Regions from separate parts of the Pseudoalteromonas sp. PB2-1 genome, predicted to be linked through region 1. Evidence: predicted binding sites of a transcription regulator. Region 1 holds the regulator's gene; the other holds the start of a gene.
The links. Region 1 encodes sigma-54, which starts transcription at its own class of promoters, with help from an activator protein. Its sites were predicted from a motif close to GTTGGCACGNNNNTNGNNT; they were not measured.

Region 2: fliS (flagellar export chaperone FliS) is a predicted target of sigma-54. The motif match lies at 2,365-2,383, and genes of this name have one in related genera.

Annotation. Positions count from the first base shown of each region.
Region 1 is NZ_CP090667.1:3,172,681-3,176,884, forward strand. It holds gene lptC (LPS export ABC transporter periplasmic protein LptC) at 1-103, shown strand, start outside; gene lptA (lipopolysaccharide transport periplasmic protein LptA) at 93-614, shown strand; gene lptB (LPS export ABC transporter ATP-binding protein) at 611-1,336, shown strand; gene L0Z67_RS14795 (RNA polymerase factor sigma-54) at 1,445-2,944, shown strand; gene hpf (ribosome hibernation promoting factor) at 2,971-3,258, shown strand; gene ptsN (PTS IIA-like nitrogen regulatory protein PtsN) at 3,262-3,714, shown strand; gene rapZ (RNase adapter RapZ) at 3,715-4,204, shown strand, end outside.
Region 2 is NZ_CP090667.1:2,599,913-2,604,116, forward strand. It holds gene L0Z67_RS12200 (DNA-3-methyladenine glycosylase I) at 1-566, shown strand, start outside; gene L0Z67_RS12205 (sigma-54 dependent transcriptional regulator) at 680-2,119, opposite strand; gene fliS (flagellar export chaperone FliS) at 2,427-2,828, shown strand; gene L0Z67_RS12215 (hypothetical protein) at 2,830-3,117, shown strand; gene fliD (flagellar filament capping protein FliD) at 3,685-4,204, opposite strand, start outside.

The DNA of each region.
Region 1 (4,204 bases):
AGGCCCAAACTTAAAGATTACCGGTAAAGGTTTAAAAGCTGATTTAAAAGCCGAAATCGTCGAGTTAACTAACCATACACGAACCATATACTATGACCAATAAACTTAAAAAATTACTTCTAATCCCAAGCTTATTGATTGCGTTTTCAAGCGCTGCTGCAGACCAAGCGGGTACTCCTATCAGCATTAGCTCAGATCGCCAAGTAGGTCAGTTAAAAAATGGTGTCGGGATTTTTGAAGAAAATGTAGAAATAACCCATGGTAATCGTCGTATTACCGCAGATCGCCTAGAAGCACATGCTGGTGAGGTTGATGGTACTGTTTCACTTATCATTGCCACTGGTAAGCCAGCCTACTTTGAAGAAAAACAAGAAGATGGCACGGTTATGAGCGCCAGTGCAGACGAAGTACGTTACGATGTAGCAAAGCGTTTACTCACCTTAGTTGGCGATGCACAAGTGACACAAGCAGGGCAAAAAGTCAGTGCAAAAAGTATAACTTACGACATGGAACAACAACTCATTAGTGCTGAAAAAGACGAAAATTCAACGGATCGTGTGCATACAATCTTAGTGCCTGTTGATAATAAAAAAGATGATAAAGGCCAGCCATGAGTACATTAAAAGCAGAGCTGTTAGCAAAGAGCTATAAAGGCCGCCAAGTTGTCAAAAATGTGGGACTAGAAGTCGAAGCTGGCAGTATTGTTGGCCTACTAGGCCCTAATGGTGCAGGTAAAACCACCACCTTCTACATGATTGTAGGGCTAGTGCCAAGCGACAAAGGTAAAATTAGTATTGATGACAACGACATCACTTTATTACCCATGCACAATCGCGCTCGATTAGGTATTGGCTATTTACCCCAAGAATCATCCATTTTTAGAAAGTTGACGGTCTACCAAAACCTGATGGCGATTCTTGAAACACGTAAAGATCTTAAAAAACAGCAACGAGAAGAAACACTCAATAACCTGCTTGATGAATTTAGTATTCAGCACATTCGAGATAGCCAAGGTATGGCGCTATCAGGAGGCGAGCGTCGCCGTGTTGAAATCGCGCGAGCATTAGCCGCAGATCCAAAATTTATTCTGCTAGATGAGCCTTTTGCTGGTGTTGATCCAATTTCAGTGTTAGATATAAAGAAAATTATAGAGCATTTGAAAAACCGTGGTATCGGTGTACTAATAACTGACCATAATGTTCGAGAAACCCTTGATGTTTGTGAAAAAGCCTACATTGTTTCTCATGGGGAGCTAATTGCATCAGGCACGCCTGAACACGTATTAGCAGACCAAACCGTACGCGATGTTTATCTAGGCGAGCAATTCAGGTTGTAACCAATACACCACCGACTAGAGCATCTGCTAGACTTACAATAATGACAACATATTGATATTGACTCAAAGTAGTATCAATAAATGATTTAAAAGGATTGTTAGGGATACATGAGGCAATCATTACAGCTGCGCATGGGCCAGCAACTTACAATGACTCCACAACTGCAACAAGCCATTCGCTTATTGCAACTTAGTACATTGGATCTCCAGCAAGAAATACAAGAAGCGCTTGATAGTAATCCTCTACTTGAAGTGGAAGAAGCGGATTACAGTGAAGACGCAATCGGTAAAAACGAACAAAAATCTGACTCTGATGATTCACAAGTCACTGCTACGGCAGAAGAAGCACCAAGTGAGTACGAGCAAGAAAGCAGTGATGCACTCAATAAAGATACCGTTAGTGACGACCTAGCAATGGACGTCACGTGGGATGAGTACATGAGTGCAGCTCCTTCAACCTCTTCAGGGCCAATGCCAGAAGATGAGTCTATTTATCAAGGTGCGTCAACCGAAACTCTCCACGAATATCTGATGTGGCAACTACAGTTGACCCCATTTAGTCCAACTGATGAAGCAATTGCTGTTGCTATAGTCGAAGCTATTGATGACTCAGGTATTTTAACCGTCAGTTGTGAGGATATTGTTGAAAGCTTTAATCAAAACGATGATGAAGAAGAAGAAATAGAACTTGATGAAGTCGAAGCGGTCCTAAAAAGAATACAGCTATTTGATCCTGTCGGCATTGGTGCTCGCAGTTTACAAGAGTGCCTATGTATTCAACTTCGTCAATTCGATGCAGATACACCTTATTTGGCTGAAACTAAAATGGTTTTATCTGAGCACATCGAATTATTAGCAAGTCGCGACTATCGTACTTTGATGAAAAAGACTAAGCTTAAAGAAAACGAGCTAAAAGAAGTCATGACGCTTATCCATAGCTTGAACCCTAAGCCCGCGGATAGCATCGTACGTGAAGAGTCTGAATACGTCATACCCGACGTATCAGTAAAAAAAGTAAAAGGTCGTTGGGTCGTTGAGCTTAACCCTGACTGTATGCCAAAGATCAGAGTGAATAGCCAATATGCGGCTATGTCACGCTCTGTAAAATCAAGCAGCGACAGTCAGTTTATTCGCTCTCATCTGCAAGAAGCTAAGTGGTTTATTAAAAGCTTAGAGAGCCGGAATGATACTTTATTAAAAGTAACGAACTGTATTGTTCAACAACAACAGGCTTTCTTTGAACACGGCCCTGAGGCGATGAAACCGATGGTGCTAAATGATGTCGCTGAAATGGTCGAAATGCATGAATCGACGATTTCACGGGTTACAACGCAAAAATATATGCATACCCCAAGGGGTATTTTTGAGTTGAAATATTTCTTCTCAAGCCACGTCAGCACAGAAAATGGTGGCGAGTGTTCATCAACGGCAATACGCGCTTTAATCAAAAAGCTTATTGCCGCAGAAAACTCAGCGAAGCCATTGAGTGATAGTAAGATTGCAGATATATTGGCTGAGCAAGGAATTAAAGTAGCTAGACGTACAATTGCAAAATACCGAGAGTCTCTAGCAATACCGCCGTCTAATCAGCGTAAAAGCTTGATTTAGACGTTTTACATAGAAGGAAAATGCTTATGCAACTAAACCTAACTGGTCGTCATGTAGAAATCACAGATTCATTAAAAGACTATGTAAACACCAAGTTTGCGAAACTAGAAAGGCATTTTGATCATATTAATAATGTTCATGTCATTTTAGACGTAGAAAAATTAAGTCAAAAAGCAGAAGCAACTTTACATGTAAACGGAGGCGAACTGTTTGCCTCTACAGAGCATCAAGATATGTACGCGGCCATCGACTCGCTAATTGATAAGCTTGATCGCCAAGTAATTAAACACAAAGAGAAATTAGCTCGACACTAAATTATGAAACTTAGTTCACTTACTAGCCAGGACTGCAGCAAAGCTGCGGTCCTTTTTAATAGCAAAAAAAGAATTCTCGAATTTATCAGCGAACTCGCTCATGAGCAGCTTCCTCATCTATCGCAGCAAGATATTCTTAATGCTTTACTCAATCGAGAAAAATTGGGGAGCACAGGAATTGGTAGAGGTATTGCTATTCCGCATGGTCGTATGTCAGGTGCTGATAAACCGCATGCGTTTATTATAGTGAGCGAATCTCCAATTAACTTTGACGCAATTGACAACCGCCCTGTTGATATTTTTGTTGCACTCATCGTACCTGATGGAGACTGCCAACTTCATTTAAAGACCTTATCAACAATTGCTGATAGACTAAAAGACAAAGAATTTTGTAAACAGTTACGCAGCGCTAAAACCGATCAGGAACTGTTTCAAGTTATTGCATCAGAGGCATAAATGGAATTAATTATTATCAGTGGCCGTTCTGGCTCAGGTAAATCAGTCGCTTTACGAGTCCTTGAGGATCTTGGTTATTATTGCGTTGATAATATTCCTGTAAACCTATTACCTTCGCTAGTGCGCAGCGTCTCTGATAATTACGACAAAATAGCAGTCAGTATCGACGTACGTAACCTGCCAAAAGAGCAACAAGAATTTAATGATATTCTTGAATACTTGCCAGGTTTCGCCAATCCAACCTTATTTTACCTTGATAGTGATGATCAAACACTCATTAGACGTTTCTCTGAGACAAGACGTTTACATCCGCTTTCTTTAGATTCTTTACCACTCGATTTAGCAATTAAGCAAGAAAAAATACTGCTCGATGTACTAATTACCCGCGCCGACTTTATGATCGACACAACGGATTTAAGTGTACATCAGCTAGCAGAGTCAATTCGTGAGAAGATTCTCGGTAAAAAAGACAAAAAGCTTATTATTACCT
Region 2 (4,204 bases), 570 kb from region 1:
GCTGCCCATGGCTCGACATCAGTAAAGAAGATTATGTGGCCTATCATGATGAAGAATGGGGTGTACCCGTCTACGATGATCATCGTCTTTTTGAGTTCATTACTCTTGAGTCTGCACAAGCAGGACTCAGTTGGTACACTATTTTGAAAAAGCGTGAAGGTTATCGCAGAGCATTTAAAAACTTTGTCGTCGATGACGTCGCCAAAATGAATGAAAGCGATATAGAACGTTTAATGCAAGATGACAGCATTATCCGTAATCGTTTGAAAATTGCTGCAACAATCAACAATGCTAACTGCTTTTTAGAGATTCAACGAGAATTTGGTAGTTTCTCAAACTATCAATGGCAGTTTGTAGGTGGTAAACCACTAGTGAATAACCTTGAAAAGCGAGAGGATTACCCTGCAATTACAGAAGCCTCGACCGCTTTTGCTAAAGATCTAAAAAAGCGCGGCTTTAAATTTTTAGGACCAACAACCGTGTATGCGCATATGCAAGCATGCGGTATGGTTAATGATCACAGTAATGGTTGTTTTAGAAAAGCTGAAATAATTGCGCAGTATTGATTGCACGATTAGTGTTAATTTGAAGCGAATAAAAACAAGTAGGTCATCTATCACAGCGTGTTGCTAATATGACCTACACATTTTTTGGGGTAATAATGAAAAGCTAAAGCAGGTTAATCTCGCGACAGATTATACTTTTTCATTTTTTCGACTAGGGTTGTACGGCGTACACCTAAAATTTCAGCGGCACGTGCCACCACATAGTCATAACGCTCAAGGGCTTGGCTAATCAGGCTTATTTCTAAATCTGCTAAATACTCTTTTAGCTCAATACCTTCTTCAGGTAATAACCCTGAATCAGCTGACGCGGCTGAAAGTTCAGGCTCTTCGTCCTCGTAATCGCTAAAACCACTGCTGAAAATATCGTTAAAGGCATCTCGCTCCATCAACTCTTCAGGGTATTCAGGTTCATAGGCATCGACTTCAATATAGCGGTATTTGCTTGGTAAGTCTGGTACATCAACGACCTTATCAGGGAACATGATTACCATACGCTCAACAAGGTTCGCCAGCTCTCGAATATTGCCAGGCCACGCATGCTCTTTTAAACTTTGAATCGCGCGCTCAGTGAACTTGGCTGTGGTGCCACTTTGCTCGTTTACACGGCGCATTAACTCTTTTAATAACAGTGGAATATCGTCTGCGCGTTCACTTAGTGATGGGTTTTCAATCGGAAATACATTTAAGCGATAAAAAAGATCTTCACGAAAATCCCCTTTTTCGATCATATCCTCAAGATTTCTGTGGGTTGCAGCAATGATGCGCACATCAGCCTGAATAGGCTTAGTCCCCCCTACCCGCTCATAGCTTCTCTCTTGTAAAACACGTAGTAACTTCACCTGCATTTGCAATGGCATGTCACCAATTTCATCTAAAAAGAGCGTACCACCTTGGGCCAATTCGAAGCGACCTTTACGTGCAGAAATCGCACCTGTAAAAGCGCCTTTTTCATGACCAAATAACTCACTTTCAAGTAACTCCCCAGGGATTGCTCCGCAGTTTACTGGAACAAATGGTCCTGTGTTACGCTTAGACAATAAGTGAACATTACGGGCAACAACTTCTTTACCAGTGCCAGATTCACCTAAAATGAGCACATTGGCATCTGTTTTTGCGACTTGTTCAATTAAAAAGCGAACGTCTTTGACTGCATCAGTTTCACCCACTAAACCATCAAATGATTTATGCGATTTAGACTGTTTATGCTCGCCTGGCAACATACGTTGATATTGCTGACAATCATGCAAAAGCTGGGTAGTTACATCATGGTTAAAGGGTTCACAAATTAACCCCACCACGTTAGCAATACTCAATAAAGGCTTGAGTGTTTCACCTATCAATAAGAATGGGATAGCAGGAAACTGCTTTATAACGGTTTCATGGCTTAGTTGCTGTAAAGCCCCAAGAATCACCATACATTCTTGCTGTTGATGCTTCTCACAAAATGTTTGTAGTGTTGACTCATCAACCAATTGAACAGCTTCACCTATAAAGGTAAGTGCTGCATGTAAACCTATCGCACGATTATTATTATTGTCTAAAATTAAGATCATTATTGGCGAACCACAGTTACCACTCGGTTAGTTAATTTTTAAATTGTAAGCGAGTTTGAACGGGATGCAAGCGCAAAGCGGCAATTTATTGACATCAACGCCAAAAAATAGTCACTTAGTAGAAAAAGCAATACTAAACTACTAACTTAACTCAATAGAGAAGTTTTTGCTTTAGTGCAGCTACGCACATTTGTATAATTCATCTAGACTAAGATAAAGAAAAAGTTAATTCTGCCGATACTATCTATGGCACTAATATTGCTTAGATTTGTTTTATTAATTGGTGTTTTAATTATAGGATTTTCTCATGGCACACATCTCAGTAAAAAAGTACAGTCAGGTTAGCGTTAGCAACATCAACGAAATGACACCGTACGAGCAGATAAACCTTATCTTCAATAATATCATTGGCAGATTAGCGGCAACAAAGGGCTTTATTGAACGTAAAGAACTGGAAAAAAAGGGTGAGAATATCTCTAGTAGCATTTTATTGTTTGGCGCTTTACAAGACGCTTTAAACTTTGAGAAAGGCGGAGAAATTTCTAATAACCTTTTATCACTTTACGACTTTTGCCAACGCCGTCTAACAGAAGCAAATATCAATAATGATATTGATGCAATTGATGACGTTATTCGAATCGTAAAAGAAATAAAAGAAGGCTGGGATGCCATTCCAGCAGATGAGCGCACACCTAAAGCTGATCAATAAAATGCCTGATAATCTGACTCTGGACGAGCAACTCACTGCCCTTTCAGAGCATATAGATAAAACTGAGATTGAGCTTGCCAGCCAATCGTTAGTGGCTATCGATAAAAAGCTAAGGGCTTGGTGTGAAAGTAGCACACCTCCAACCGAACAAGAGCTCTCAGCAATACAAACCCGTATTTCTTCCGCCATGGCCAGACTAAAAAGCGCAAGAGACAAAACACAAGCAGAGCTTCTCAGCCAACGAAAATCAAACAAGGCTATCTCTAAATATAAAGCAACTAAGCGCTAATCAAGCGTTTAGTTGTTTTTATTACCTCAATTGCGCGACTACATCACGGGTTAATATCACTTTTGCTATTCAATTACGCGACATAAAGGTGCAACTACGATACTGATTAATATCACTCTTGCTGTATCAATTGCGCGACATAAAGTCGCGACTACACCCTAAGTTAATACCACTTTTGTTATTCGATTACGCGACATAAAGTCGCGACTACATCATGGGTTAATATCACTTTTGTTATATCAGTTGCGCGACATAAAGTCGCGACTACATCCTAGGTTAATACCACTTTTGTTATTCAATTACGCGACATAAAGTCGCGACTACATCACGGGTTAATATTACTTGTGCTGTCTCAATTGCGCGACATAAAGTCGCGACTACCCCCTAGGTTAATACCACTTTTGTTATTCATTTTCGAAGCATCATAAGGGTGCAACGTGGGTAAACTGATTATGTTTGTGAGGGTTTTCAAGCAAAGCGTAATACTTGATAAAAAATAGTTTGTACGCCAAAAACTAAAAAGCGCCAAAGAAGTTGGCGCTTAAATAAGGAAAGGTGCTAAGTTTACTAATTACTCTTTTTGACAACCCCAGGCATATTATCAAGCTGTGCTTGAACATAACTGCTGGTTGAGTTTAGCTGTGCAACAAGTAAATCCATGCTGTTATATTGTGCATATAAACGAGACTCTAAAGATTCCATTTTTCTTGCAAAATCAATGCGCTCATCATCTAAACCATCTAACTGAGTTTGTTTACTGTCAATTCTGTTTTGAACAATACCATCAGAGTCAGTATAAAAGCTCATAAGCTCATCAAACGACTGCGCAAAGCCGCCCTCGTCTTCATTGTCACCTAAAAAGAATTCTTGAACTAAATCCACATCTGCTTTTACTTGCTCATCTAGGCGTTCTGTATCTAAGGTCAGTTTACCGTAACGGTCTGCTTCAACCCCAAGCTTAGATAATGACAAGCTACTGCCATCACTCAAGCCAACTTCATTGGTTAGCTGTTGACGAAGTTTTGACATCACACCACGAAGCATAGAATCACCAGCCATAACACCAGCTCCGTCTTCGCCTGAGCGG